One region of the Halomonas flagellata genome, then DNA from elsewhere that is predicted to be linked to it. Evidence: predicted binding sites of a transcription regulator. Region 1 holds the regulator's gene; each other region holds the start of a gene.
What was found. The regulator sigma-54, encoded in region 1, starts transcription at its own class of promoters, with help from an activator protein. The targets are predictions, from matches to a motif close to TGGCACNNNNNTTGCTNT.

Region 1 (6,142 bases):
CCGACGACGGGGTAGCCGTCGAGGAACTCGATGATCGAGGCATCGCGACCGGTGTCCTGGCGCAGCCGGGGATCCCAGTAGGGGTTCGGCAGGCAGCGGGCATCGAAGACGATATCGGCGTCGAGGGGCACGCCGCGCTTGAAGCCGAAGGACTCCACGGTCAGGGTCAGCTGGTCGGCCCGGTGGTGGGCCACCTGATCGCTGATGCGCCGGCGCAGCTCGTGCACCGAGAGCCGTGAGGTATCGATCACCAGGTCGGCCAGGTCGCGGATCTCGGCCAGCGCCGTCTCCTCGGAGTCGATCGCCTCGGCCAGGGTCATGTCGCTGTCGCGCGTCAGCGGGTGGCGCCGGCGGGTTTCCGAGTAGCGCTCGAGCAGGATGCGGGCGTCGGTGGTGAGGTAGATCACCTGGCCGTCGATCCCGCGCGCGCGGACCTCCTCCAGCAGGCTGGGAAAGCGTTCCAGCGCATGGGGCAGGTTGCGGGCGTCGATGCTCACCGCGATCGAGGTGTGGAGGGAGTGGTCGCTGCTGAGTTCGTCCACCAGCGGGCCGAGCAGCATGGCCGGCAGGTTGTCGATGGCGTAGTAGCCGAGATCCTCGAGCGCCTGCAGTGCGATCGACTTGCCTGAGCCGGATCGGCCGCTGATGATCACGAGCTGCATGGCGGGTCTCCTGGTCGTGTGGCTGGCCGGGTGGCCCGGTGAGGGGCGATCAGCCCGAGGATTGTCGTCGGATCGCCTCGATGAGTCGTTCATGAAGTTCGCGCTGGCTCGCGCTCTTGCGCAGCCGGCCCCGGGTCTCGGCATCGTTCATCACGCCGGCGACCTGGGCCAGCAGCGCGAGGTGGGCATCGTCTGCCTCTTCCGGCACCAGCAGCACGAAGATCAGGTCCACCGGTTCGCCATCGATGGCGTCGAAGTCGATCGGTTCGGCCAGTTTCAGGAAGCCGGCAATGGGTGCCTTGCAGTGCGGGTCGCGGGCATGGGGAATGGCGACGCCGTTGCCGATGCCCGTGCTGCCCAGCCGTTCGCGGCCGATCAGGCGGCCGAAGACTTCCTGGCTGTCGAGGCTCGGGGTGTTCTGGGCGATGAAGGTGCTGAAGAACTCCAGGACCCGCTTCTTGCTCCCCCCGGGCACGCCGAAGAGGGTGCGCTCGGGGGGCAGGATGGCTTCGAGTGTCATGATGGATCAGCGGGCGCCGGCGCCCTGGGCGCGGGCCTGGACCTTCTCCTTGTGCTTGACCAGCTGGCGGTCCAGCTTGTCGGCGAGGGCGTCGATGGCGGCGTACATGTCACCGTCCATGGCCTCGGCGTGCAGATCGGCACCGGCGGCATGCAGGGTGCAGGCGGCCTGCTGGCGGGCCTTCTCGACGGAGAGCGTTACCTGCACGGTGGTGATGTTGTCATAGTGGCGTTCCACGCGAGTGAGCTTCTCGCTCACATAGTCACGCAGGGCGTCGGTCAGTTCCACATGATGGCCGGTGATGTTGACTTGCATGACACGCTCCTTCGTCCTTCGATTGGTGCCTCGATTGTAACCCTTTTTCCTGCCATGCAAACCCCCCGTGAAGGGCGACGCCCGCAACGCCTGGCGCATGCCGCGACAGCGCCCGGAAACCCACTGGTGGCGGGCGCTCCGGGCGCTGTCGATGCCTCACCTCAGCCGCTTGCGCTCGCTGGAGGAGGGGATGCCCATCGCTTCCCGGGTGAACCTTGGAGAGCGCAATGGTCGTCGCCGTCCCCTTCTCACCTCAGCCGCTTGCGCTCGCTGGAGGAGGGGATGCCCATCGCTTCCCGGTACTTGGCAATAGTCCGGCGCGCGACGCTGATGCCGGCCTCCTCGAGCAGTGCCACCAGCCTGCTGTCGGAGAGCGGCTTGCGTGGTGGTTCCTCCTGGATCAGCTTGCGGATGCGGGCGCGAATCGCCGTGCTCGAGTGGGCGTCGCCATCGCCGTTGCTGACCTGGCTGGAGAAGAAGTACTTCAGCTCGAAGACCCCGCGCGGGGTATGGATGAACTTCTGGGTGGTGACCCGTGAGATGGTCGACTCGTGCATCTCCACGGCCTGGGCGATATCGGCCAGTATCAATGGCCTCATCGCCTCCTCGCCCTGCTCGAGGAAGTCGAGCTGGCGCGCCATGATCTCGCGCCCCACCCGTAGCAGGGTATCGTTGCGGCTGGACAGGCTCTTCATCAGCCAGCGCGCCTCCTGCAGGTGATCCTTGAGGAACTGGTTGTCCTGGCTCTTGTCGGCGCGGCGAATCAGTGCCGCATAGTCGGGCTGGATGCGCAGCCGCGGCAGGGCCTCGGGATTGAGCTCCACCTGCCAGCCGCGGCTGTCGTGACGGGCGACCAGATCGGGAATGACGTAGTCGCTGGCGGATTCCGAATAGCGGCTGCCGGGTCTCGGGTCCAGCGAGCGGACCAGGGCGGTCACCGCGTCGAGGGCATCGTCGTCGAGGCCGAGGCGTCGCCTGAGCAGGCGGCGGTCATCGGCGGCCAGCGCCTCGAGGAACTGGCGGACCAGGCGGCGGGCCTGGGGCAGCAGCGGGGTATCGTCGGGCAGGGCGGCGAGTTGCAGCATCAGGCATTCACGCAGGTCCCGGGCGAAGATGCCGGTCGGTTCGAACTGTTGCAGGCGCAGCAGTACCTGCTCCACCTCGCGGCTCTTGAGGCCCTCGAGCCCCTGGCCCCTGAGCCCGTCGCGCAATTCGTCGAGCGGCTGGGTCAGGTAGCCGGCGCCGTCCACGGCGTCGATCAGGCTCTCGGCGATGTGCCGCTGGCGCTCGTCCAGGTCGGTCATCGCCAACTGCCAGGCGAGATGGCTCTGGAGGCTCTGGCCCTCGGCCTGGCGTTCGAAGTCAGGGCCCTCGCCGCCACCGGCGGGGGCGCCCAGGTCTTGATAGGTGTCCGACCAGTCGCTGTCGACGGAGAGTTCGCTGGGGATCTCGCTGGCCCAGTCGTCAGCGGGCGTCTCACTCGCCGCCTGCTCGCCGAAGCCGTCGTCGAGCTCCAGCATGGGGTTCGCTTCCAGGGCCTGCTGGATCTCCTGGCGCAGGTCCAGGGTGGAGAGTTGCAGCAGGGCGATGGCCTGCTGCAACTGAGGTGTCATGGTCAGTTGGGTACCGACGCGCAGTTGCAGAGATGCTTTCATGGCCATGAGAGGTGTGTGCTCATTCGCCGAAAACCTCCACCCTAGTCCGCTGTCGGTCGTCTTGCAAGGCTTTTATTAGCAATAAGCGTGCCATTGGCAATTAGTGTGCCTATTTGTAACAATGGCCTTTATATCAGAAAGTTGCGGTTCCGGTGCTCAGAGGCGGAAATCCTCGCCGAGGTACACTTCCCGTACCCGCTGGTTGGCCAGGATCGCCTCGGCATCGCCTTCGGCGATGATTCGGCCGTCGCCGACGATGTAGGCGGTGTCGCAGATGTCGAGGGTCTCGCGCACATTATGGTCGGTGATCAGCACGCCGATATCACGGGCCTTCAGCTGGCGGATGATACTCTTGATCTCGCCCACCGAGATGGGGTCGACCCCGGCAAAGGGCTCATCGAGCAGGATGAAGGCGGGCTCCGTGGCCAGCGCCCTGGCGATCTCCACCCGCCGCCGTTCGCCGCCGGAGAGGCTCATGCCGAGGTTGTCGCGGATATGGGTGACATGGAAGTCCTCGAGCAGCTGCTCGAGTCGGGCGCGGCGGCCGGCGCGGTCGAGATCCTTGCGGGTCTCGAGGATCGCCATGATGTTGTCGGCCACCGAGAGCTTGCGGAAGATCGAGGCCTCCTGGGGCAGGTAGCCGATGCCGGCCCGGGCCCGCTCGTGCATTGCCGCTCGCGTCAGGTCCCGGTCGTCGATGTGCACCTCGCCGACATCGGCACGCACCAGGCCGACGATCATGTAGAAGGAGGTGGTCTTGCCGGCGCCGTTGGGGCCGAGCAGGCCGACGATGCTGCCCTGACCGATGGCGAGGCTGATGTCCTGCACCACGCGGCGGCGCTTGTAGCTCTTGGCCAGATGGCTGGCGCGGAGTGTCTTCATGTCGTCCCTTACTGCTCGGGCTGCAGGGTCATGCGCACGCGCTGGCGCTCCTGGACGCCCTCGGCCTCGGAGCGGGCCTGGACCACGCGACGATCGAGGAAATACTCCAGATAGCCGCCATCGAAGGTGTCGCCGGCCTGGTGCAGCTCGGCACGGTCGATCAGCTCCACCCGCCGCTCGGCGACGTAGTAGACGATGGTGCGCCCCCAGCCGCGCACGAGCGGCTCGTCCGGCGCGGGCTGCTGCTCGATGTAGGCACGCTCGCCGGTGGCGATGGCGTGGGAGAGTTCGCCTGCCTCGTTGCGGCGGATCTCGACCCGGTCACCGGTCAGTCGCATGCTGCCCTGGCGGATGTCCACCTCCCCGGTATAGACGGCGGTGCCGGCGCGGTCGTCGAGATCGAGCTGGTTCGCCTCCACCTCGATGGGGGCGCTGGCGTCGCCCTCGAGGGCCAGCGCCGGGGGGGTGGCCAGGACCGTGAGCGCCAGTCCGAGCAGTGCCGGGGCCAGCAGGGAGGCAGGGGACTGTTGCGTCATGGCTCGGGGTCCTCGTCGGTGGGGGGCGTCTCGGGCGGATGGTGGCCGCGAACATTGTCGGTCAGGCGGACGCGATTGTCATGGATCCAGGCGTCGAAGCGCTCACCGCGCATGCGTTGGGGCGGCTGCTGCAGCAGCGCCGCGGTCTCGCTCCAGGCGTGGCCGGTGTCGGCATCGAAGTGCAGGATGTCGGTGTCGAGCTGCCAGCGCTCCGCGGGGGCGCGCAGGCGGGCGTCGCCGGACAGGGTGAGGGGGTTGCCGTCGGCGCCCAGGGTGCCGACGGCGCCATGGCCGAACCAGGTGCGCCCCGAGGTGTCGATCAGCCGGGCTGCCGGGGCCTGCAGGCGGGTGACATCGTCGTGGGGCGTATGCACCAGGCGCGGGGTGTCCAGGCGCTGGTGTGCCCGGCCCTCGGCGTCGAAGCGCGTCAGGCGAACCCCTTCGAGGTAGTAGTCCGGTTCGCCGGCCTCGTCGCGCGGCACCGGCCCCGGCTCCCGGGAGGCGCGCTGGTCGAGCAGGGCGAGTACGCCGCCGAGCACCAGCAGCAGCAGGAACAGCCAGACCCGGAATGACGGTCGCGGCAGGCGCAGCGCCATGGCCTCAGTCGGCTCCGTGCAGGTAGGTGTCGACCACGGCATCCCAGTGTCCCTGGGCCTGGAGCAGGACGTCGCAGATCTCGCGCACCGCGCCGTGGCCGCCGGGGCTGTCGGTGACCCAGTCGGCGTGCCGGCGGATGTAGGCGGGGGCGCCGGGCACGCTGATGCCGACCCCGGCGCGCTTGATGGCGCCCGCGTCCGGCAGGTCGTCGCCGCAGTAGGCGACCTGGTCCAGCTCGAGGCCGAGCCGGGTGCACAGTTCGCGCAGCATGGGCAGCTTCTTCTCCACTCCCTGGTAGAGGTGCTTGATGCCGAGGGCGGCAGCGCGGCGGCTGACCATGGGCGAATCGCGGCCGGTGATCAGCGCCACCTCGAGCCCCGCACGCTTGAGCAGCTTGAGACCGTGGCCGTCGTGGGTGTGGAAGGCCTTGATCTCGATGCCGTCGGCCTGGAAGTAGAGGCGGCCGTCGGTGAGCACGCCGTCCACGTCCAGGGCCAGCAGGCGCACGCGGCGCAGCCGGTCCACCAGTTGGGTGTCGAGCAGGGGGGAATCGAGGGTCATGAGGACTCCTTGGGGGAAAGGGGCATCAGATCACGCCACTGGCGAGCAGGTCGTGCATGTGCAGGGCGCCGACCGGCCGGTCGTCGTCGTCGACCACGGCCAGGGCGGTGATGCGGTTGTCTTCCATGATGCGCACCGCCTCGGCGGCCAGGATGTCGGCGGCGACGCGCTTGCCCGGCCGGGTCATGACATCGTCGACCCTGAGGCCGGAGAGGTCGCTGTGCTGGTCGAGGGTGCGGCGCAGGTCGCCATCGGTGTAGACCCCGGACAGGCGGCCGTCGGCATCGACCACGCAGGTGAAGCCCAGGCCCTGGCGGGTGATCTCCAGCAGGGCGTCGCGCAGCGGGCTGCCGAGCGGTACCGAGGGGAGTCGGCTGCCCTGGTGCATCAGGTCGGCGACCCGCAGCAGCAGGC
Region 2 (6,142 bases), on a different contig from region 1:
CTGGCGGCCGCCTCGGGGGTCAGCCGCTCGATGCTCAGCCAGATCGAGCGTGGCCGGGCCAACCCCACCCTGGCGGTGACCCTGCGCATTGCCCAGGCCTTTGGCCTGAACATCGGCGAACTGGTGGATCAGCCCTGGACCGCCTCCCGGATCGAGATCGTGCGCCGTGACGATGCCAGCCAGATGTTTCGCGACGACCAGGAGTGTCGGATCCGCACGCTTTCCCCCCTGCACCTGGAGAAGAACGTGGAGTTCTACGAGCTGTGCCTCGCCCCGCGTGCCCGCCTGCACAGTGCGCCGCACTTCGAGGGGACCCGCGAGCTCCTGACCGTCACCCGGGGCAGCGCCCGGGTGCAGGCCGGCGACCATCGCTGTGTCCTGGGTCCCGGCGATTCCGCCCACTACCACGCCGACCTGGAGCACACCATCGAGAACATCAGGGACGAGGAGCTGGTAGGCTTTCTGGTCGTGACCTATCAGTGATGGCCGGGCGGCCTCAGCGGAACCGGGAGTGGACCCGGGCCTGGCAGGCGCGCAGCCGCTCCAGCAGCTCGGGGAGGGCCCTTGTGTCCAGCGAGGGGTCGAAGCCGCCGATGCGGTCGAACCACTCCCGTACCACGCACAGGGTGTCGGCAGGAGGTGCGCGGCGCAGCCATTGCCACAGGCGGGTGGCCGGGCCGCGGGACCCCGAGGGCAGGACCATGACATCCCAGGCGCGATGCTCGACCCCGTCGACGACCACGGCGAGCCAGTCGGTAGGGATGGGCAGGGTCGGCGCGGGAAAGATCAGCACCGTCCCCTGGCTGCGTGCCACCGCGGCGTTGAGGCGGCCGCCCAGTGGCTCGTCCGCGCAGGGTAGCAGGCGGACGCCGAAGCGATTGGCGAGCCTGGGGAGTCGCGGGTCGGCGGTGTCGTCGACCAGCAGCAGCTCGATACGGCCGTCCCGACCCCGCAGCAGCCTCTGAAGCGCCGCCAGGCGCCTGGGGAGGCTGGTGCCCGTGGAGCGGGCATCGAGGAAAATGCTGCATGCAAACATGCTCGGGTGCGCTCCGCTGGACTGGACACCATGCCATGGCGCCGGGGCCGAAACGCGGGCGTTCCCGAACCGGTGCCTGTGTGTAATTGAGTGTAGTTTTTGGTTGTTTAGCGTATCAATGCGTTTCCCGGGTGAAATTCCTGGGGCACGAGGAGGAGGTCTGCCCTGTGACGGCATGAGCCGTGCCATCAGCAAGGCCGCCGTAGCGCGGGCCGGCGTCAGCCATGCGTCATTATTGTGCAATGACCTTTCTTCGTGCACCAATAGGGTGCCGTGATGGGGCCTTGCGAAGCCTCCCCAGGCAAGATGCGGCCGGCATGGTGCAGGAGAGTGCTTCATGCCGCAGGGGAAAATTCAATGAAATAAAGTGGTTGCCGTGGTGGCACGTCATGCTGGTGCAATTCTGGCACGCCGCCTGCATTGATTTGGCCAGCGCCATGTTCGCGCATGGCGGACGTGGGCAGGATGCCTGCGACGTGATAAAACTCTCGCTGGGCCGACCAGCGCCAGTGGATCATCATCCCAACATATCGAGCCAAGCTCACAGTGGAGGACAACATGCCTGCCAAGACTCTCGCCCTGATCGAAGAACATGACGTCAAGTGGGTCGATCTGCGTTTCACCGATACCAAAGGCAAGGAGCAGCACGTCTCCATCCCGGCCCGTGACGTCGACGAGGAGTTCTTCGAGAACGGCCAGATGTTCGACGGCTCCTCGATTTCCGGCTGGAAGGGCATCAACGAGTCGGACATGATCCTGCGTCCGGAAGATGGCACCGCCTTCCTCGACCCCTTCACCGAGGACGCCACCCTGGTGCTGCGCTGCGACATCATCGAGCCGGCCACCATGCAGGGCTATGACCGCGACCCGCGCTCCATCGCCAAGCGCGCCGAGGCCTACCTGCAGTCCAGCGGCCTGGGCGATACCGCCTTCTTCGGCCCGGAGCCCGAGTTCTTCATCTTCGACGAGGTGCACTGGAAGGCCGACATCGAAGGCGCCATGTACAAGATCTCCTCGGAAGAGGGTGCCTGGTCCACCGACCGTCCCATCGAGGGCGGCAACCTGGCACACCGTCCGCGCGTCAAGGGCGGCTACTTCCCGGTCCCGCCGGTGGACAGCTTCCACGACATCCGCGGCGCCATGTGCAACACCCTGGAGGCCATCGGCCAGCGCGTCGAGGTGCACCACCACGAGGTGGCCAACGCCGGCCAGAACGAGATCGGCGTCAAGTTCAACACCCTGGTGAAGAAGGCCGACGAACTTCAGGAGATGAAGTACGTCGTCCACAACGTGGCCCACGCCTATGGCAAGACCGCCACCTTCATGCCCAAGCCGCTGGTCGGCGACAACGGCAGCGGCATGCACGTCCACCAGTCGTTCTGGAAGGAGGGCGTCAACCAGTTCGCCGGTGACGAGTACGCCGGTCTCTCCGAGATGGCGCTCTACTACATCGGTGGCATCATCAAGCATGCCCGCGCCCTGAACGCCTTCACCAACGCCTCCACCAACTCCTACAAGCGTCTGGTGCCGGGTTTCGAGGCGCCGGTGATGCTGGCCTACAGCGCCCGCAACCGTTCCGCTTCCATCCGCATCCCCTACACCGCCAGCCCCAAGGGCAAGCGCGTCGAGTGCCGCTTCCCGGACCCGACCGCCAACCCCTACCTGTGCTTCGCGGCGATGCTGATGGCCGGCATCGATGGCATCAAGAACAAGATCCATCCGGGCGATGCCATGGACAAAAACCTCTATGACCTGCCGCCGGAAGAGGGCAAGGCCGTGCCGACCGTGGCCAACAGCCTGGATCAGGCCCTGGAGGCGCTGGACGCCGATCGTGCCTTCCTCACCGAGGGTAGCGTCTTCACCGATGACATGATCGATGCCTACATCGAACTGAAGATGGAAGACGTGGAGCGCATCCGCATGTCCACCCATCCGGTCGAGTTCGACATGTACTACAGCTGCTGATTCCCGGCCCTGCGGGGCCGGCCAGCACGGCGCCCCGGTGCGTCGAAGGGAAAAGGGGTTCCGCCATGGCGGAACCCCTTTCTTTCGTACACTATCCAAGAAGCTAACGTGGGCAAGACCAGATGAGCGACAGGGCCGGTGTTCCCGGAAGGCATCGGCACCGACGCAGGGGGGCAGGCATGAACAAGGCACTGGCGGTACTGGCGTTCGGGCTTGCGGTGAGTCTCGCGGCCCAGGCCCAGACCATCTACCGCACCACCGATGCCCAGGGCAATGTGGTCTTCACCGACAATCCGGAGCGCGGCGGCGAGGAGGTCGAACTTTCGCCGCTCACCGTGGTGCCCTCCCGTGAGGTGCGCCAGGAGCAGGCGGTGCCGCGGGTCGAGGGCAGCGGTGCGGCGGCGGTGAGCGCCTCGCCGGGGCAGCCCTTCATGCCCTACGACGGCTTCCGGATCCTTGCGCCGGCCCATGAGGAGACGCTGCCGACCGGCCATGCCGGCAATGTGCAGGTGGAGCTCGGCATCGAGCCCGAGTTGCGCGAGGATCATCGGGTGCGCCTGCTGCTGGATGGCCAGGTCAGTCAGTCGGCCATGCACACCAGCGCCTTCATGCTCACCAACCTGAATCGCGGCGAGCACGTGCTGCAGGCCGAGCTGCTCGATGCCAGTGGCGAGGTCCGCCATCGCACCCCGCCGGTGACCCTCTACGTGCAGCGGGCCAGCGTCAACCTGCCCCAGAACCCCAACCGCCCCGATTAGCTGCCCCTTCGCCGGGCACCCCGGCCGTTGTGCCCGGACGGCAGCCCGAGGCCCTGTCGTGACGTGACGCGTGACGATCGGGTTCTTGATCCCATGGATCGCGCCGAGCGGATTCGCCGCAGTGTCGATCTGGAGTTCCAGTCCCTGGATCGGGAGGAGCGGCGCCGTGAAAGGCGTCGCCTCGAGCGCCGTTCGCCCTCCCGTGACGAACTCGACGGACCGAAAGGGAGGCGCCGATTCAAGCGGCGCTTCGACCCCCATCACCCCTGACGGCACCCCTGGTGCCCGCCCTGGGCTAACATTCCCGTTGCTGGTGCAACGGGGCGATCCACTGGCTCGCTTTCGTGCGCCACTTTCCTCCATGCACTATTCTGGTGCACAAAAGAGGGGCATGAGGGCACCGAAACGGCGCCAGGACGCTCTTTCCGGTGCTGGCGCGCTTCTTGCAGTGCTATGGGCAGCACGCCTTGCCATGTCCGGACGGGGCGGTGGGAGCCGAGAGGTCACAGCCCCTCCACGGACGGTGAGCGGGACAACGCCATGATTCGAGAAGGCCCGATGTATCAACGCTTGATGGAGCACCTGACCACGGCGGTGCTGTTGCTGGATGGCCGGTTGCGCCTGTGCTGGATGAACCCCTCGGCCGAGGCCCTGCTGGCCGTCAGCCTGAGTCGGGTCGAGGGCGTCGCGTTCACCACTGTGGTGGGCAGTGAGGACGGCATCGCCGAGGTGCTCGACAAGGCCCGCGAGGAGTTCCACCCCTTCACCCAGCGCGAGGCGCGACTGGTGGTGGTCGGTGGCGAGGCGCTCACGGTGGACTACACGGTCACGCCGCTCAGCGCCGACGAGCTGCTGCTGGAAATCGAGCCGCGTGACCGCTTGATGCGCATCTCCCGGGAGGAGGCCCTGATGACCCGCCAGGAGACCATCAAGGTACTGACCCGCGGACTGGCCCACGAGGTCAAGAACCCCCTGGGCGGGATCCGCGGCGCCGCCCAACTGCTGGAGCGTGACCTCGACGATCCCGGGCTCAAGGAGTTCACCCATATCATCGTCGAGGAGGTCGACCGCCTGCGCGACCTGGTGGACTCCATGCTGGGCCCCAACCGGGTGGCCCGCCATGAGCCGCTGAACATCCACAAGGTGCTGGAACGAGTGCGCTCGCTGCTGATCGTCGAGCAGTCCGGGGTGCATATCGAGCGCGACTACGATCCCAGCCTGCCCGATCTCGCCGGCGACGAGTCGCAGATGATCCAGGCGGCGCTCAACGTGGCACGCAACGCCGTGGAGGCGATGACCGAGGCCGGCATCCCCGAGCCGCGGCTGGTGCTGCGGACCCGGGCCCGTCGCCAGTTCACCCTGGGGGCCGAGCGCCACCGGCTGGTCTGCGAGGTGGGGATCATCGACAACGGCCCGGGCATTCCCGCAACGCTGCGCGAGACGCTCTTCTACCCGATGGTCTCGGGGCGGGCCGACGGCAGCGGCCTGGGCCTGTCCATCGCCCAGGCGATCTTGCACCAGCACCAAGGGTTGATCGAGTGTGACTCCTCGCCCGGCCGAACCGAATTCCGACTGCTGATTCCGCTGGAGAAGCGCCATGACTGATGCCGCACGTGTCGTGATCGTCGACGACGATCGTGCCATTCGCTGGGTGCTGGAGCGCGCCCTGGCCCAGCCCGACCTGGAGGTCGAGTGCATCGAGCGCGCCGATACCGCCCTCGGCCGGCTGCTCGACGACCCGCCCGACGTGCTGGTCACCGATATCCGCATGCCGGGCATCGATGGCCTGGACCTGATGTCGCGGGTGCGCGAGGCCCACCCCGACCTGCCGGTCATCGTGATGACCGCCCATTCCGACCTCGAGAGTGCCGTCGCCTCCTACCAGGGCGGTGCCTTCGAGTACCTGCCCAAGCCCTTCGACGTCGACGAGGCGCTGGCCCTGGTACGCCGCGCCGTGGCCCACGCCCGCGAGCGCAAGCGTCCGGTCAGCGTGCCCGAGGGGCTCGACGCCGAGATCATCGGCGAGGCGCCGGCCATGCAGGAGGTATTCCGCGCCATCGGCCGCCTGTCGCACTCCCATATCACGGTGCTGATCAATGGCGAGTCGGGGACCGGCAAGGAGCGCGTCGCCCGTGCCCTCCACCAACACAGTCCCCGGGGAGGACAGCCCTTTATTGCGCTGAACATGGCGGCGATTCCCCGTGACCTGATCGAGTCCGAACTGTTCGGCCACGAGAAGGGCGCCTTCACCGGTGCCACCGCCCAGCGCCAGGGGCGCTTCGAGCAAGCCAACGGCGGCACCCTGTTCCTCGACGAGATCGGCGACATGCCCGCCGAGACCCAGACCCGGCTGCTGCGGGTGCTGGCCGACGGCGAATTCTAT
Region 3 (6,142 bases), on a different contig from region 1:
GCGCTCGACCCGGTAGCCCAGGAAGCGGGTGCGCGCCTCGGCGTCGCGGCAGGCCACGCTGACCCGGCCCAGCTTGCTGGCGACGATGGCGCGGCACAGCACATAGCCCAGCGCCAGGGCGATGCCGGTGGCGAGGAACAGGCCCAGCCGGGTGGCGTCGCTTCTCAGGTCGAAGCCCAGCAGCTCGCGGAAGTCGGTGAGGCCGTTGTTGCCGCCGAAGCCCATCTCGTTGCGGAAGAAGGCCAGCATCAGGGCGAAGGTCATGGCCTGGGTGATGATCGACAGATAGACCCCGGTGACCCGCGAGCGGAACGCCAGGAAGCCGAATACCAGGGCCAGCAGGCCCGGCGCCAGCAGCACCATCAGGAAGGCGAACCCGGGCATGTCGAAGCCCAGCCAGTACCAGGGCAGGCTGTCCCAGTCCAGGAACACCATGAAGTCCGGCAGCACCGGGTCGCCATAGGTGCCACGGTCGCCGATCTGACGCATCAGGTACATGCCCATGGCATAGCCGCCCAGGGCGAAGAAGGCGCCGTGCCCCAGGCTGAGGATGCCCAGGTAGCCCCACACCAGGTCCACCGCCACCGCCAGCAACGCATAGCTCAGGTACTTGCCGAGCAGGGTCACCGTATAGGTGGAGACGTGCAGCGGATGGCCCGCCGGTACGGCCAGGTTGAGCACCGTCACCAGCGCCAGGGCGGCCAGCAGGATGCCCAGGAACAGCCGGGTCGAGCGTTCGTTGAAAGGTCTGGTCAACCACATGACGTTTTACCCCTCCGCCGCCCGGCCCTTCTGCGGAAAGAGTCCGCGGGGGCGCTTCTGGATGAACAGGATGATGAAGACGAGCACGACGATCTTGGCCAGCACTGCACCGGCCCAGGGTTCGAGCACCTGGTTGATGACCCCCAGCGACAGGCCCGCCACCAGGGTGCCCCAGAGATTTCCCACGCCGCCGAACACCACCACCATGAAGGAGTCGATGATGTAGTTCTGACCCAGGTTGGGGCCCACGTTGGTGAGCTGTGAGAGCGCCACGCCGGCCAGTCCCGCCACCCCGGCGCCCAGGGCGAAGGTGAGGATGTCGACCCGGGTGGCGCGGATGCCCATGGAGCGCGCCATGGCGCGGTTCTGGGTCACCGCCCGCACCTCCAGCCCCAGGCGGGTACGGCGCATCACCAGCATCAGGCCGGCGAACACCACCAGGGCGAAGCCCAGTACGTAGAGACGGTTGAGGGTCAACGAGAGCCCTTCGTTGAGCATGATCGAACCGCTCATCCACTCCGGCGAGACCACGGTGCGGTTCTGCGGCGAGATTACGGTACGTACCAGCTGTTGCAGGATCAGGCTGACGCCGAAGGTGGCCAGCAGGGTCTCCAGGGGGCGTCCCTTGAGGAACTGGATGACCCCGCGCTCGATGGCCACCCCGGCCAGCGCCGCCACCAGGAAGCCGGCCGGAATCGCCAGCAGCAGCGCCAGGCCGGGCTGGCCGGGCAGCAGCTGCTGCATGGCCCAGGTGGTGTAGGCCCCGAGCATGATCAGCTCGCCGTGGGCCATGTTGATCACGCCCATGACGCCGAAGGTGATGGCCAGGCCGATGGCCGCCAGCACCAGCACCGAGCCCAGCGAGAGGCCGAAGTAGAGGGTCTCCAGGCCGCGGTTGAGCTTCATCTTCTGCTCGATACCGGCCAGGGCCGAGGTCGCGGCGGCGGCGAGTTCGGGATCCTCGCTGCGGCTGGCGACATTCAGCGCCGAGCGCACCCGGGAATTCAGGCTGCCGGCCAGGGCGTCCACCGCCGCGGCATCGCCCTCTTCCAGGCGGTGGATGGCCAGCGCCTGCTCGAGCAGGCGACGCACCTCGGCGTCCTCCTCGCCGTCGATGACCGCACGGAGCGGCTCGGCCAGGGTGGCATCGACGTCGCCGAGCAGCTCGCGAGCCGCCTCGCGTCGGTCACGAACCTCGTCGGCGTGCAGGTCAAGCACCGCCAGCGCCCCCTGCAACTGGCCGCGCAGGGCGTTGTTGATACCGATACGGTCCAGCTCGCGTCGCGACATCTCGCCGGCGTCCTCGAAGCTCAACGCATCGACCACCGGCCAGCTGCGGCCGCGGTTCTCGACGACCACGACGAACTGGCCGGTGTCCTTGTGACGCTGCAGCTTGCCGCCGAGCAGCGCCTCGAGCCAACGGCGGCTGCGCGCGTCGCCGCTGGCAATGATGGCCTCGATCGCCTCGCCCTTGTCGGCGTAGGAGGCGGTATCGAGGGGGTCCAGCAGGGCCTGGCCGGGATCGTCCTGCGCCTGGGCGGCCAGCGGCAGGCCGAGCAGCAGGCAGAGGCACAGCAGGCCCGACAGGAAGCGTGGGAGCATCCTCATGGGCGTGTCCTGTAGGAAATGAAGAGATGGCGTATCTCGGGTCAACCAAGTCCGCGCATACCTCAGGGCTATCGATGTCAGTGGTATCGCGCTCGGGGCTGTTCCGTCGACAAGCCTGCGAGGAGGCGCTGTGAACCCATCCCTGGGCGCTACCGACGCCCTGCTGCGCTCTCGCGTCCTGCTCCGCTTGCAGGGCCGGTGCTGGCCATCCATGGCCAGCCCGTTCGGAGGAATCCTCCTCACCCCTGGCGTAGGACCTCCTCTTCGGCTTGTCCCCGGCGCCCCTCGCTTTGGGCAATAGCGATGGCCCTGGCGAGCGCCCGGCCCGAGGGGACGTCGGCGGGGCTTATTCTTCGGGCGCTTCTTCCTCGGCCTGGCTGCCGCCGCAGCTGCCGCGCACCACGTTGTAGTTGCCGCACTCCATGGGCTTGCGCCAGTCGCTGATCAGGTCCCTGGAGCCTTCCAGGTAGTCGGACCAGGCGTCGCCGGCCACGGTGGAGGGCGTCTCCCAGACGATGGAGAACTGGCCGTTGTCCTGGATCTCGCCGATCAGCACCGGCTTGGTGATGTGATGGTTGGGCATCATCGCCGCATAGCCGCCGGAGAGGTTGGGCACCGCCACGCCGATGATGGCGTCCTTGACCGCGTCGACCTCGGTGGTGCCGGCCTTGCGCACCGCCTCGGTCCACATGTTGAAGCCGATGTAGTGGGCCTCCATGGGATCGTTGGTGACCGCCATCTCGTCGCCGGTGTGCTCGATCCAGGCGTCGATGAAGTCGTAGTTGGCGTCGGTATCGACGCTCATGAAGTAGTTCCAGGCCGCCAGGTGGCCCACCAGGGGCGCGGTGTCGATGCCGGTGAGCTCCTGCTCGCCCACCGAGAAGGCCACCACCGGGATGTCGGCGGCATCGATGCCCTGGTTGCCGAGCTCCCGGTAGAAGGGCACGTTGGCGTCGCCATTGATGGTGGAGACCACCGCGGTCTTCTTGCCCTGGCTGCCGAAGGCCTTGATCTCGGAGACGATGTTCTGCCAGTCCGAGTGCCCGAAGGGGGTGTAGTTGACCATGATGTCGTCGCCACCGACCCCGTGCGACTTCAGGTAGGCCTCGAGGATCTTGTTGGTGGTACGCGGATAGACGTAGTCGGTGCCGGCCAGCACCCAACGCTCCACCCCGACGTTGTTCATCAGGTAATCGACGGCGGGAATCGCCTGCTGGTTGGGGGCGGCACCGGTATAGAAGACGTTCTCGGAAGACTCCTCGCCCTCGTACTGCACCGGGTAGAAGAGCAGGCCGTTGAGTTCCTCGACCACCGGCAGCACCGACTTGCGCGACACCGAGGTCCAGTTGCCGAAGATGACGTCGACCTCCTCCTGGGCGAGCAGCTCGCGGGCCTTCTCGGCGAACAGCGGCCAGTCGGAGGCGGGGTCGACCACCACCGCCTCCAGCTCGCGACCCAGCAGGCCCCCCTCGGCGTTCTGCTGCTCGATCAGCATCTCCACGGTGTCCTTGAGCACCGTCTCGCTGATCGCCATGGTGCCGGAGAGGGAGTGCAGGATGCCCACCTTGATGGGCTCCTCCTGGGCCAGGGCGGGGGTGGCGACGGCCAGGCTCAGCAGCGAGGCGGCCAGCCAGTGGGGACGCATGGCGGGACGACGTGGGGTCATGGTGAACTCCTTGCGTATGGGACTTGTTATGGGACGCCCAGTCCATCGCAAGGCTCGTGCCAGCCCGACCAGAATCGGAGTTATCCCTTCACAATCATCATGTTGCACCGGTCATCCAGATATCGTCATCGCCCCAGGATGCATCGTCATGGTGCAGGAGCGGCCTGCTTACGCTCCACCGGGGCACGGGGCCATGGTGCAATGCACCGAGTTGGTGCCCACAAAAAGAACACGGGGCGCCGATCGCATCGGCGCCCCTTCTGTGGCTTATCTCGTTCGTTCCTGGTGACTACCCGCAAACTAACGGCGTGGTGCCCGCGTTGGCCCTCCCAGCGTCAGCCAGGATCGATCAGACAACATGGAAGCACGCCGAAGCGGGAGTGCGCGTGTCCATGTTGCGCCCCCGGTTCAGGTGGTCATCGATCTCGGCCGCGGAGCCGATCATGCGGCCGTAGAGGAAGACGCTGAAGGCTGCCGTCTCGAGGTCCCGCTCGGTCAGCTCGCCAGACTTGTAATCCTTCCACAGGAGCGCGAGCAGCAGCGCCGCGATCACCGCGTCGACGTTGACGCAGAAGACGTAGCGGCTGGCGCCCACGTCATACAGCGCCTGCACCAGTTCGCGGTAGAAGGCATGGAAGATGTTGTAGTCGCCGCGCTTCGCCATGAACTCCGCGATGAAGCGCTCGCGTGGATCGTAGTTGACCGGCTTGCCCTTGAAGATCGGGTGGTGGACGCCGGGCAAGGCGCGGACCTCGGTCCCGATCTCCTTGGCCTCGGCCTTCTCACGCTTGTAGGCGCGGGCGAAGTCGGTGGCCATGGCCTTGAGGTCGATGCCGTGGCTCGGGTCGGTGGGATCGCTGAGCCCCTTGTCCTTGAACTGGTCGAGCAGGAAAGCCATCCCCTCGAAGCCGTTGCCGCCGTGGCTGTAGCCGGTGTGGGTGAGAAACCCGACCATGGCCTTGTTGATCTGCACGCGTTCAGGGGTCTGCGGTCCGTCAGCCGCGACTGCCCCCTTGGCGCCTTGTGCCGAGATCGAGCCTGGGCCGTTGGAGATCAGCAGGCCGACGAGGATCTGGAGTGGCAACGCCTCGTCGCGGGTCGGCTTCTTGCCGGTCATGGCGAGGAAGCAGAGGTCCGTCATGGTCCACTGGCCAAAGCGCTCGTCGCGCGGAATGCCACACAGCGAACCGGGCTGGTGGTGGGAACCCGGGATCGTCGCGCCGACCATCACGCCGTAGAGGCGTAAATACCAGGGCAACGTCTCCGCGGTCAGGCGCGAGATGCGTTTACGCATGAGGGGACCCCAGGCGATGGTCAGACTGATCGCGGCGAGAATGGCATCCCGGGAGAGGCGGCCGTTCAGGGTGGTGAGGTATTCGAGGAAGACCGACTTGCCACCGCGCGCCTTGACGGCGGCGAGCATCGCCTCGGGGCGGGGGTCGTCGGCCTCGGCCTCGGAGGCGAGAAAGAGCGCGCGGGTGGCAGCGTCCATGGTGATCGCCGAGGTGTCGAACTCCTCGCTACGGCCGTCCCGCAGGTCGGAATGCGCAAAGAGGTCGATCAGCGCACTGGTGCAGGCCAACGCGCGCTCGACCCGCTTCGGTCCGACGATCGCGGCGGCGGCTGCCATGATAGCGTTGGGCGCATTGCCCGCGTCCCGCGCGGCGTCGGCAGCCACGAGAATCGGGTCACCGACCAGGTTCACCTCCGCCGCCACGGCCACGTCGAGCATGGCACGGTCGTTCTCGCCGGCGATCTCGTGGACGAGTGGCAGTGCGAAGTTGGCCTCCAGCGGATCGAGCGCAAGGTCGAGCACCGAAAAGCCGTGCACGCTGGTAACCTGGGTGGTGGGGTCCATCACCGAAGCACCGGATTTGTCCTTCATGGTCTGGCGGGCGATCACCGCGCCAACCTGGCGCTTGAGCACGGCGAGCTGGGTCGCATAGGGCTCTCTCGGCGTCACCGGGGGCATGGCAAGTTCGGGTGGCAGCGCCAGGCCCTGGTCGTTGGCGATCCAGGGCTTGAGCGCGAGGCTGCCCGTCGAGGCGAAATCGGGCGAAACGCCGTTCAGCTTCATCACCGCGGTCAGTGCCATGGGGATGTCGG

Region 2: glnL (nitrogen regulation protein NR(II)) is a predicted target of sigma-54. The motif match lies at 4,192-4,209, and genes of this name have one in related genera.
Region 3: urtA (urea ABC transporter substrate-binding protein) is a predicted target of sigma-54. The motif match lies at 4,081-4,098, and genes of this name have one in related genera.

Annotation. Positions count from the first base shown of each region.
Region 1 covers NZ_JAKVPY010000001.1:134,326-140,467, forward strand. The annotation lists gene rapZ (RNase adapter RapZ) at 1-662, opposite strand, end outside; gene ptsN (PTS IIA-like nitrogen regulatory protein PtsN) at 712-1,182, opposite strand; gene hpf (ribosome hibernation-promoting factor, HPF/YfiA family) at 1,189-1,497, opposite strand; gene MKP05_RS00625 (RNA polymerase factor sigma-54) at 1,746-3,158, opposite strand; gene lptB (LPS export ABC transporter ATP-binding protein) at 3,309-4,034, opposite strand; gene lptA (lipopolysaccharide transport periplasmic protein LptA) at 4,043-4,570, opposite strand; gene lptC (LPS export ABC transporter periplasmic protein LptC) at 4,567-5,166, opposite strand; gene MKP05_RS00645 (KdsC family phosphatase) at 5,171-5,728, opposite strand; gene MKP05_RS00650 (KpsF/GutQ family sugar-phosphate isomerase) at 5,754-6,142, opposite strand, start outside.
Region 2 covers NZ_JAKVPY010000034.1:1,028-7,169, reverse strand. The annotation lists gene MKP05_RS19455 (helix-turn-helix domain-containing protein) at 1-483, shown strand, start outside; gene MKP05_RS19450 (glycosyltransferase family protein) at 497-1,036, opposite strand; gene MKP05_RS19445 (hypothetical protein) at 1,372-1,557, opposite strand; gene glnA (glutamate--ammonia ligase) at 1,595-3,001, shown strand; gene MKP05_RS19435 (DUF4124 domain-containing protein) at 3,181-3,759, shown strand; gene MKP05_RS19430 (hypothetical protein) at 3,823-4,029, shown strand; gene glnL (nitrogen regulation protein NR(II)) at 4,318-5,364, shown strand; gene ntrC (nitrogen regulation protein NR(I)) at 5,357-6,142, shown strand, end outside.
Region 3 covers NZ_JAKVPY010000010.1:74,812-80,953, reverse strand. The annotation lists gene urtC (urea ABC transporter permease subunit UrtC) at 1-762, opposite strand, end outside; gene urtB (urea ABC transporter permease subunit UrtB) at 769-2,370, opposite strand; gene urtA (urea ABC transporter substrate-binding protein) at 2,717-4,015, opposite strand; gene MKP05_RS10310 (hypothetical protein) at 4,386-6,142, opposite strand, start outside.